2 regions of the Paenibacillus sp. N3/727 genome follow, and region 2 is predicted to be linked to the other one. Evidence: riboswitches for the same ligand, from Rfam matches in the RefSeq annotation. Region 2 holds a riboswitch; the other holds the start of a gene.
The links. A riboswitch is a leader RNA that binds a small molecule or an ion and turns the genes downstream of it on or off. The one in region 2 is predicted to bind cyclic di-AMP.
Positions count from the first base shown of each region.

Region 1: linked by a shared signal. The riboswitch ahead of MNQ98_RS00135 (resuscitation-promoting factor) and the one ahead of MNQ98_RS28310 (hypothetical protein) in region 2 are both predicted to bind cyclic di-AMP.

Region 1 covers NZ_CP093336.1:24,405-30,374, reverse strand. The annotation lists gene rsmA (16S rRNA (adenine(1518)-N(6)/adenine(1519)-N(6))-dimethyltransferase RsmA) at 1-10, opposite strand, end outside; gene rnmV (ribonuclease M5) at 7-558, opposite strand; gene MNQ98_RS00135 (resuscitation-promoting factor) at 678-1,901, opposite strand; cyclic di-AMP (ydaO/yuaA leader) riboswitch at 2,175-2,386, opposite strand; gene MNQ98_RS00130 (TatD family hydrolase) at 2,588-3,355, opposite strand; gene MNQ98_RS00125 (HD domain-containing protein) at 3,443-4,729, opposite strand; gene MNQ98_RS00120 (AbrB/MazE/SpoVT family DNA-binding domain-containing protein) at 5,047-5,301, shown strand; gene rsmI (16S rRNA (cytidine(1402)-2'-O)-methyltransferase) at 5,496-5,970, opposite strand, start outside.
Region 2 covers NZ_CP093336.1:6,065,212-6,071,181, forward strand. The annotation lists gene MNQ98_RS28295 (MFS transporter) at 1-993, shown strand, start outside; gene MNQ98_RS28300 (TrmB family transcriptional regulator) at 1,123-1,887, opposite strand; gene MNQ98_RS28305 (hypothetical protein) at 2,050-2,499, opposite strand; cyclic di-AMP (ydaO/yuaA leader) riboswitch at 2,616-2,779, opposite strand; cyclic di-AMP (ydaO/yuaA leader) riboswitch at 3,109-3,311, shown strand; cyclic di-AMP (ydaO/yuaA leader) riboswitch at 3,415-3,582, shown strand; gene MNQ98_RS28310 (hypothetical protein) at 3,706-4,116, shown strand; gene MNQ98_RS29980 (potassium-transporting ATPase subunit F) at 4,283-4,339, shown strand; gene kdpA (potassium-transporting ATPase subunit KdpA) at 4,370-5,970, shown strand, end outside.

The DNA.
Region 1 (5,970 bases), 310 kb from region 2:
TCCGTGTCATAGCTCTGTACCTCCCTCTTCCTGCTGAGCGAGCGCTGCTGCGAATTCTTCACGTGATATTTGAAACATGGCCAGCCGTTTATGAAACTGTTTGCCGTTACAATATCCAATGCCGAGCAGGTTGCCCATCGCCATCCGTCTCGCTGCAGCCTGCGGGTGCACAATCAGCCCCGCTTCAATCAGATCATCCAGCCCAATGAGGCTTTCCGATCCTTCAAATGACGTATGCAATCTTTCCAGCGCATGGCGAATCGCCTCCGGCGAGGCATTCTCCACCCCGATGTCTCCTTTTCGCGTTGCATCGGCTTCCGGAATGAAGGCATGCTTGCAGCCAGGGACCTTAGCGTCGATAATCTTGCGGATCCGCTCTCCGGCATGGTCCGGATCGGTTAAAATAATGATTCCGCGCCGTTCTTGCGCCAATGCAATTCGTTTCAGTATGCGGCTGTTAATGGCCGATCCTCCGGTTTCAATCGTGTCTGCTTCAACAGCCCGCTTCACAGCCACTGTATCGTCCCGGCCCTCCACGACAATGACTTCTTTGATCATTCCCTGTTTCTTCCTTCCCAAAACAAAAGAAGAGGATGATTCATCCTCTTCTTAGCATCACATTAATATTAATTAAATAGTATAGCATTAGCATGGCAATGTAAAACAGAATTCATGCGTTAATTGAGCTCTGGTTTCACAGGGCCAATCACATAAACAGTATGCCCGCTTTTACGCCCAAAATTGTATGCCGCTTTTAAAGAATCAAAATAGACATCAATTTTGTTGCCTTTAATGGCACCACCGGTATCTTCTGCACGGCGGAAGCCTACGCCTTCAATATATACCCACCAACCGATTGGAACCACACTCGGGTCCACCGCAATCGTACGTCCTTCCGTTACGCGTGTACCGGAAGCTGTGCGGGTACCGATGCCTTTCTGTTCGGCGGAATAAGCTGTCATAGAAACATTGTTTAGTACTTTTTTATATTCGAAGTCAACTCCGGCTCTGGAAACCACATTGTTAACTTTAACTTTTGCGGATGCCGCCTTAACTGCTGGCTTTTCTGGACTCGATTCCTTGGCTGCCGTTCTCACGGTAGCATTTGCAGTCGTGGTTATGTCGGCAGACTCAGTTTCAGCGACAGGTTCTTCAGGCACTACTACTTTTTTCGTGCCAACTGCAATAATTTTATCCTTCGTCTTACGCTGTATCTCTTTGCCTATCACATTTTTTGAAACAAGCTTTCCGTCCTCGTAGACTTTCTCGATATGGTTAACCACGATGCCCGGCTTACCACTTTGAATCACCCGGTTATCGCCCTTCACAAGAGAAGGATCTGCCGTTTTGATGACACGGAAAGAGCGGTTTTCAGTTTGCTTAACCGTTTGTTTCGTGACGCGAACGACGCGAATGTCTGCTTTTTCAATAATTTTCGTTTCCAGGGAAGGCTTTACTGTATCTTCGCCCTTGATTGAAATGCCTGTTTCCTTAAGCACATTTCCAACCGTATCTTGGGTAGTAAATATTGTGTTTACTTTACCGTCTGCAGTCACTTTCACAGGTACTGCGAGTTTAATAAATATACGGTCTCCATCCTGGAGTACACCATTTAACGGCATGGAAACCTCATCCTGCGGCTTCAGGGAGATGGCCTGCTCATCCAGCACTTCATGAAGCATAGCCTCTCGGGTTTCCACTGTGGTGACACGTCCGTCAACCACAAGGTGAATTTTTTTGCCCGCCTGATTGTGAACAATCAGAAGTACGAGCACTGTAATTGCGATGGCGCCAATGGCGGCCAGCATTAGGTGACGCAAATTCTCATGCTTCCATCGTAATGCGTAAGACATGCTGGATGATTGTGATTCATGGGTCTCTTCTGGTTGAATAACGCCCACTATGTCATCCTCCTTCATAGTCCCGCCGTCTAGGTAACGCATGATTGCATTTGACGTGACTATAGCAAATTGTCTCACAGGGTGCCCTGCTATCTATCTACACCCTGCGTTAATCCCCGTCTTCCCGTCCATACGATCGTCACCTCCTGTTTACCAAAAGTATGACGATACTGTCTCCAATATTCTAAAATAAAAGAAAGCCAAAGAAAGAGTTATAGAGACTCTTTCGTGGCTTCCTGATGTCTGGAATCTGGAAAATAGCATGCACGAGTTTGCCTCTCTTACTTACGCTTACGGAGTTAGCTGTCGGGTTCGGGCGTAAGAGAGACGCCCTATCTCAAGTCACCCGCTCATGGCGGCTGCCTTCAAATTCACCCCAAAGACCCAAAAAGAAATCAAATACAGTGGAGCGCAGCATGATTGCCAGCTATTCCTGTATCGGTTCCCCCGTTCTCCGAACATCGGAGATTAAGCGAGACGGTTCATAAAATATTCGGCTGTTCGTTTTCCGATCAGCTTCTTATCACTGAAAAGATGATATCCTGTTTCTATGCAGGTTGTAAAGCAACAATCAACCACATTTTTTCAGATAAAAGGTTAAAATATTGTAATATCGTCGCCTTTTTCGGTTAAAAAACTTTAATTGGTCGTTAATGCTCTGTTTTTCATCACATTTACTCTCGATTTCATTTAATACCAAATCGTTCCAGAGCATTTTTGGTCGTAATTGAACCTAATTCTTCCAGAGACAGGCCCCTAATCTCAGCCGCTGCCTCGGCCACTAATTTCACATGAGCAGACTCATTACGCTTCCCCCGAAACGGATGAGGCGTTAAATAAGGGGAGTCGGTTTCGATGAGCAGTCGGTCCATCGGGACCTGTGCTAAGACCTCTTTTGGCTGTCTCGCATTTTTGAACGTTATCGGCCCACCGAAAGAAATATGGAAGCCCATATGTAGGCACTGCTTGGCCGTTTCCCAGCTGCCGGAAAAGGAGTGCATCACTCCACCGACCTCTGACGCCTTCTCTTCTTTCAAAATCTTCACGATATCCTCATGTGCATCTCGGTTATGAATAACAATCGGCATGTTCAATTCCCGTGCTAAACCAATCTGCCTACGCAGCACCTCATGCTGAACTTCCTTGGGAGAGGTGTCCCAATGGTAATCCAGGCCGATTTCACCGATAGCCACTACTTTCTCATGACTGCAAAGAGTAGCGATCCATTCCAAATCTCCGTCCTTCATCGTGATCGCATCTACGGGATGCCAACCCACTGCCGCATAAATAAAATCATAAGTTTCCGCCAATTTCATGGTGGAAGGAATCGTTTCCCGGTTAAAGCCGATGTTGATCATTCGGGTTACACCGGCTTCCAAGGCACAGTTGATAACCTCCTCACGATCTTCGTCGAACTCGGGAGCATCCAGATGTGTATGTGTGTCGAATAACATAAATAAACAATCTCCTTTCTTGTCGCAGACCAGCACAGTAATAACCGCCGCTTCTAGCTGTTCAATACTTTACTTGTATCTATTTTATCAACCTTGTCCAAAGACGCTTTTGACATCCTCCGGCAAGGTATTCAAAACGTTCCTCACCTTTTCCTCAGGAAAGTATAGACGGTATCGCCCGCGGTGAATCCCGCTAATAGAGCGCACTATATCAGATACTTCGGATATTTCACGCACATGTTCATGTCTGTCCAGCAGCAAAATCTGTTTATCGCTCTCAGGCGATCCGGAATGAAATTCATCATAAGGAAGATCGGTCGGATAATCAATCTCGAAATCATAATCCGGGTGGAGTCCCGCATCACGAAACGCCTGGCGGATTCCGTCGACGGTCTCTCTATCTATGGTGTCGATTTCTACATATTTATAGAGCCTGCGATGCATAAACCGACCACATAAATCACTCAGAAGCTCATCCTTCTCGGCCGTCCACTGCAAAAAGGTCGTCTGAATCAACGCTTCATCCAGACGCAAATATTGGCTCACCGTCGGATTTCCCTCAAATAAAGCTGGCAACGGCTCTACCATAAAACTAAATTCATAACCTTCGCGGAATAGTTCCTTCGCTCTCCTGAAGATTTGCCTCAGTATAATCTCCGAACTTCGGGTCACCGGATGAAAATAAACCTGCCAGTACATCTGATACCTAGACATCAAATAATCTTCCACCGCGTGCATTCCTGATTCTTTCACCACCACCCGGTCCCGATACGGGCGGAGCATCCGCAATATCCGGTCTATATCAATCGTGCCATAATTAACACCCGTGTAGTATGCGTCGCGCAGCAGGTAATCCATCCGGTCTGCATCTAGCGGACTGGTCACAAGATTGATGACAATCGGCTTTTCATATGTTTTGTTGATGACTGAGGCTACCCGCTGCGGAAAATCTGCAGCCACCTCTCGGAGGACGCTATTTACACATGTATCTCCAAGCAGAATTTTACAAGTCCAGTCCTCGTGATTCATTTGAAAAGCCTCTTCTATAGAATGAGAAAAAGGCCCATGCCCGAGATCGTGAAGCAACGCAGCACATAAAGTGAGCAGCCGCTCCTCTTTCGGCCAATCGGGATAACCGCTACGTTCGAATTGAGAAATGATTCTTCTCGTAATTTCATATACGCCTAATGAATGCGAAAAACGACTATGCTCGGCTCCATGAAAAGTTAGGAATGAAGTCCCAAGCTGCCTTACCCGGCGAAGCCGCTGAAATTCCGGTGTATTAATTAACCTCCAGATCATGTCGTCCTGTACATGAATATAGTTGTGAACCGGATCTTTAAATACTTTTTCCTCCGTAATCGGTAAATGCATGCTTTTCATCTCCTTATCCTGAACATCGAAATCGCTTCCCCACTTTTTTTGACACCTATTGTCGAATAATGTCGAATAACGTAAAATCCCGCTTTCCAAATCGACATGAACATATACAAGCTTATTTACCTAAGACTTTTGACATTTCTCTAGTAGAATAAGGCTTTTGTTCACTATATATTCGTAAATAAGTTTCTTATTTTCAAATTTATAGGTTGACTGTTTTGGGAATCGTTGGTACTATAAATAACATAAAAAAGAGAACATTGTCGAATTATGACTTTTTTAAACTATGGCGAGAGGGGCATCAATCAGTTATGATGAAATCAACAGGTATTGTAAGAAAAGTAGATGAACTAGGAAGGGTCGTTATTCCAATTGAACTCCGCCGCACATTAGGAATCGGTGAGAAGGATGCTCTCGAAATCTACGTGGACGGTGAGCGTATTATGCTCAAGAAATACGAGCCTGCCTGCATCTTCTGCGGTAATGCTGAGAACGTAACTTACTTCAAAGGCAAAATTGTTTGCAATGAATGTATCTCAGAAATTCCAACACCTGTGACAAATTAAGAAACATGGTATATAATAGTTTTAATCGAAATTGTTAATTCTAACCTTTTTCATATCTCCTTGACGCCTTCCTCGGCTATGAACCCAGCCGCAGGGAGGTATTTTTTTTCTTTTTTAACTCCCGCGACTCTATTTCCTTTAAAGATAGCACACCCATCTGACTGATACTTTCTTACACAATTTTGCCTCATCCCTTAGTTGTTCAGCAGTGAGTTATAAATATCACGTTTGGAGACACCACGATCGGAGGCGGTTTTTTTCATGGCATCCTTACGGCTCATACCTTCGCTTTCATAATGCTCTACATGTGCTTCAAGCGTTAGTTCTTGCCACCAAGCGTCTCTCTCCCGCTGCTCTTCCTCCGCGCTGGCACCTTCTACAACGATACAGTATTCACCAAGCGGTGGATGCTCCTCCAGCCAGCTCAGACATTCCGATATTGGACCGCGTACAAATTCTTCATAACGTTTTGTCAACTCACGCGCGAGAGCTACATTTCGGTCCCCAAGCGCCTCTAACATAATTTCCAGCGTCTTCTTTACCCGGTGTGGCGATTCGTAAAATAGCAATGTGCCCTGTGCTGCCTGAAAGGAGGACAACTGAGCTATTATATCTTTCCGCTCACGGGGTAAAAATCCGATAAATGTAAAGCGTTCGGTCGGCAGACCC
Region 2 (5,970 bases):
AAAAAGCTCTATCTGTACATGATGACTGCCTTTATGATCAGTAATCTGATCGTAGCTTTCACATCAAGTTATGCAGCAATCATCGCAGCCCGTGCATTATCTGCTATGAGCGGATCCGTCATCATTGTACTGTCCGTCTCGATGGCAGCCTCGCTCGTTCCGGAATCGCACAAAGGTCGCGCGATCGGAATTATCTATATGGGAATCAGCGGATCGCTTGTTCTCGGGGTACCACTCGGTATGGTCATCGGTAATGCTTACGGCTGGCGCGCTCCGTTTCTCGTTATTGCGATTCTTAGCCTGCTATCTATGGCCGGCATTGCATTATTCACGAAACGCACAGCTCCGAACCCGGTAGTACCGCTACGTGAACAGCTTGCGCTTTTGAAAAATAGTAAAATCGTGAGCGCCCAGCTTATCGTCCTGCTGCTGCTCACCGGTCATCTGACTTTGTACGGATATCTACAGCCTTATGTACAGTCCACATTCAACGTCAGTCCCGGCATGATGAGTGTCGTTTACTTCCTGTTCGGCATCGCAGCCGTAACAGGCGGCGGGTTGGGCGGATGGATAGCTGACCGTTTCGGTACGAAACGTTCGATCCTCACCATTGTGGCATGCTTCTCGGTATCGATGTTCATGGTCATGCTCACAGCTCAAATCTCGTTCTGGGTGTTCCTGATCGCTATGATGATATGGAGTGCGCTCAGTTGGGCCATCTCTCCAGCTCAGCAGACGTATCTGCTTCAGCTGGCTCCAGACAATGCAGAGACACAGCTCAGTCTGAATTCCTCCATGCTTCACCTGGGAATCGCCTCGGGTTCAATTATCGGCAGCACCGTTATTGAGAAGAGCTCGGTAGCCAACAATCCTTGGGTCGGCGGTATCATCGCTGCTGTTGCCTTCGGTGTCGCGTTCTTCTCGCTAACTCGCCGTTCTGCTCCTGCCAAAGACGAAGCTGCTGCTTCGTCCCGAACCGCAGAGCAGTTGTAAACTTGGATCAAGTTCACACAGTATACACTTAAAGGGGCATCCCACAAGGTCCATTGACCTGTGGGATGCCCCTTTGCTGTTGAGAGACGCTGTGCGGAGCAATCATTCCTCCAAACTTTCTGTCCTTGCTTAATAGCGCAGCCGGAGCAAGAGCGCTTTAATCTCTTCGTCTTTGAACATCTCCTCTGGATATTTACGACTGAATGCAGTCAATGCCATATCGTGATAGAAAAATTCAACAAACACCTTCACAAACGGCTGTGCCTGCGTCCGGATTGCCTGCCAGCTGCCCTGCTCGACGCCTGCGAATAGAAGCTGCTTCGTATCTGTTACCAGAAGCATGAACCGCTCCAGCTTATCGTGATCGGCCGTAGGATTCAGCACATACAGCTTGGACAGCGACACTTCCGGATGGTCATCCCCCGTCACCAAAGCTTCAACACGCACACCTTCCCGCTCTTTTCGGTCCAGCAGATCGGTTATTTCATTAAACTCATCGCTCCACATCGAGACGAGAACAGACTCCTGTGCTTCCTCTATCATCTGTTTGCAGAACGCCTGGATCGAGCTATGCGATTTCAGACTCCACACCTGATCATCCACAACCGTTTTGCGAACACCCGCTGAACGAAGCTCCTTAATGTCACTCTCAAACTCATGCGTCAGTTTATCAATCACAGCTTCCACGGGAAGTGCCGTATAGGTACGCTTTTTGCCGGATACCGTATCCATGACAATTCCCTTGTCCACCAACCGGTCCAGCACCTCATAAATTTTAGCCTTCGGAACACCGGACAACTTCACGATACTCGATGCATCCATCGCCTCGCCGCTCGTCACGAGCGTTTCATATACTTTGCTCTCATACTGGGAGTAACCGAATTGTAGAAGCATAGCTCCTCCTTGTACATTCACTTGTTACCCTCTATGTTACCGGAGCGTGAGACGCTTGACCAGTACTGTGGAAATGGGAATGCATGTTTATAGAAACTCAAAACAGCAATTAGTGCTTAACGTTTACCTTTATAGAATTTCATAATCTCCATAAATTATGAATCAAAACAAAAAATAAGCACGCGAGCAATCCATCAAAAAAGAGCGCTCCAGCGGAAGGCTTCCTAGGCGTTGGCGCTCATTACACTGGATCAGATTCGCTGAAAGATCCTTTAGAGCGGATTCCGCCAGCATCGTGCGGACAGCTCCCCACTGCTGCTTCTGAATAGTGCTTATGGCCTCGGCCACCGTCAGTCCCTTTAATCGCATAAACACAGACGACCAGCGCACAAGATCCGCATACTCTCTCGTATCCGGCAGTGCATACTCCGCATAGCCAGAAGCACCGCTACAAGATATTTTAAACAATCCACAGTTCGTACTCTTATCGTTCCACGGAATATCCTGTTCAGCCGAGTTACCGTCAAAACGGAAAATCTCCATATAACGTATCGTAGTTTCGTGTAGTTTATGTTCCGTTAATTGCGGTAAAGAGTCTGTTATTTTAGCCATCTCACAGTCTCCTTTTCTAGGGTTCAATTGCAGCACAAAAAGCCTGAAAGAGCAGAGAAACCCGCTCCCCAGGCGCTGAATGCGGCACAATCGTGCCACCTAAAGTATGATGGGTCGTGTTCTCTCCCAATACGCTTACGAGGTTAGCTGTCGGATTCGGGCTTGAGAGTGCCCTACCCTGTGCTTGCGCAGCAAGCTCTAAGGATTCACCCCATTCACCATTAATTATGGTGAGATTGGTTCCCCCGCCTCCCTTTCGGGAACTCAGCGTGTAGATTATATGGTTAAAGTTGGATGAATCATACGTCATTGTCCCTTTCAAAGTAAATGTTCATTTATGGTCTATAAATTCAAAATATCGACGAAAAAGCCAAAAGAAAACGTGTACATTAGGGCTTGACATCGATTATCCATACAAATGCACAGTATTTTACCACTTTACGAAAAATTAACGAAATACAGAGAAATACAGAGTATGAAGCAGTATTCGGGTGATCGAACTTCTTTCCCGCAGCTATCCGGTTAAAAAACACCTCAAATGTGCCTCTCCCTCGATTTACATTACGAACCGCCAGACGTATGATACGAATCATGAATTGAACAATGTTTTCTCATGAATCGCTGAATTCCCTTGCTAGGCAAGGGAAACGGGGGAACCAAACAAGGAGATGCGCCAGGTGGTGTGAGAGCCACCATTGAACATCTCCAGGGGTGAATCCTGATCCAAAGACTCCATGAAATTCGGATCAGGTAGGGCGACTCTCACCGCCCGAATCCGACAGCTAACCTCGTAAGCGTTGAGTTAAGCAGTCACGCATTTAATTGACGCGGTCTGCTCACAAGGAGAGGATGATGAAGCTTGTGATCGAGAAACACGACCACAGGGCTTGATGCCTCTGTGGTTTTTTACAAAATGCTTTTTATTCGCTGAGTCCTTGAATGGAAAAGGAACGGGGGAACCAAACGAGAGACGTGTATTTCTCTCAGGGGTGAATCTCATCGGCAGGATAACTGCCTATGGGTAGGGCGACTCTCACGCCCGAATCCGTCAGCTAACCTCGTAAGCGTATCGAGAGAGGCAACGATTGTCGTGTGCAAGGCACGGTGTATTTCACTGTGTCATCAGAAGCCACGGGAAGAGTGACTCTCCTTCCCTGTGGCTTCTTTTTTGTTGCCTTCTCTTTCTAGTAATCAGGAGGAGAAAACATGGAAAAATTGCAAGATCTGATCATCGTATCCGCTCCAACCAAGGCAGGGGAGGAATTCGTAACCCAGCTTATTCGAAATAAAATTCCGTTTGCAGCCATTGTGAACAACCGGGCAGAGCAAGATCGTCTGGATAAGCTTGGAGCCAAAAACATGATCTTGATCGACACTACTGATGAACAAACCTGGATCATTCCCGAGTTTTCCGTCAGCAAGGTGTTCCTGTTTGAAAGCAGTCTGAACCTGTGCTGCCGTTATTTGCGGATTTGCCGTACATGGACCTCAGATCCGATCTATGTCATCACTCATTCAAGCAATCCAAGATTAATTTATAAAGGACTTGGCGCAACAATCGTGCTGCACACGAACCATACCAATGTTTCCTTCTTAATTTCATCACTCGTCAGCTAGCCACTATTATTTATTAAATATGTTTTGGAGGGATTGACATGCAGGATCTGTGCATGGTGCTCATTCTAGGAGGAACTTACGCACTGTTCACCTTGTTTTTATCCTGGTGCGGACGCGTGGTCAATGAACCGGAGGCTGATAACCAATGATCATCATTATGGCATTTATGATCTTTATTTTTCTGTATTTGATTTACGCGCTGATTCACCCGGAAAAATTCTAGGGGTGTTATTGAAGGAGGAAGCAATCAATCATGGGCATTGTACAAATTGCCATCGTTATTCTGGTTCTGGTGCTGCTCGTTAAGCCTCTCGGAACCCATCTGTATAATGTGTTTCGCAATGAAGCCAACGGCACAGATAAATGGTTCTCCTGGGCGGAGAAACCGATTTTCGCATTGATCGGGCTTAAAGAACGCAAGGGTATGAGCTGGAAAGTATATGCGATCAGCTTTGTGATAACCAACATCGTGCTGGTCGCGGCCGGTTATCTCATTCTAAGGCTACAAAAGATACTGCCGTTCAATCCAAACGGGATCGACAACATGGAGCCGACGCTATCGTTCAATACCATTATCAGTTTCATGACCAATACGAACCTGCAGCACTACAGCGGTGAATCGGGTCTCTCCTACTTCTCTCAGATGGCCGTCATCACCATGATGATGTTCACATCCGCTGCTACCGGACTGTGTGTCGCGATCGCATTTATTCGAGCGATTACCAGCAAAGGTACAACAATAGGCAACTTCTTTGAAGATTTTGTTAAGGCACATACACGAGTATTGATTCCACTAGCCTTTGTCGTGGCTATGGTGCTCGTTGCGCTGCATGTTCCACAAACCTTGAAACCTACCATTAATGTAACGACGCTTGAAGGCGCCGAGCAGCAAATTTCAGTTGGTCCAGTGGCTGCACTGGAATCCATCAAACATCTAGGCACGAACGGCGGCGGACATTTCGGCGTCAATTCGTCTCATCCGTTTGAAAATCCTAATCCGCTGACTAACGTAATCGAAATTTTATCAATGTGGTGTATTGCGGCGGCTCTGCCTTACACGTTCGGTTTATTTGCAAAGAACCGCAAGCAGGGCTGGATTATTTTCTCAGCCATGATGGTTCTGTTCATCGGATTCCTGTCACTTGCCTACATGTCTGAATCCAGCGGCAATCCGGCGATGAATCGACTTGGAATTGATGCTTCCCAAGGCAATATGGAGGGCAAAGAGGTCAGGTTCGGTATTGCCCAGTCTGCTCTGTTTACGACCGTAACCACAGCGGCCACAACCGGATCGGTCAATAACATGCACGATACGCTGACACCGCTTGGCGGTATAACACCGCTGTCTCTCATGATGTTGAACTCTGTCTTCGGCGGAAAAGGCGTCGGTCTGATGAATATGTTAATGTACGCCATTCTGGCCGTGTTCCTCGCCGGACTCATGGTTGGACGAACGCCGGAGTTTCTAGGGCGGAAAATCGAAGCCCGGGAGATGAAGCTGATTGCGATTGCCATTCTGGCTCATCCCTTCATTATTCTCGCGCCAACTGCTCTCGCTCTCATGACGGACGCTGGTCAAGCGGGCATTACGAACGCAGGCTTTCATGGCATTTCACAAGTGCTGTATGAATATACTTCCTCGGCAGCGAATAACGGCTCCGGCTTTGAAGGTCTCGCGGATAACACGCCATTCTGGAATATCTCAACAGGGCTTGTCATGCTCTTTGGCCGCTATATTTCGATGATTTCGCTTCTGGCGGTAGGCGGCTCTCTGCTGCGTAAGCAGTGGATTCCTGAGACACTAGGGACATTCCGCACGGATAACCGGCTGTTCGCCTTTATTCTGATTGCGGT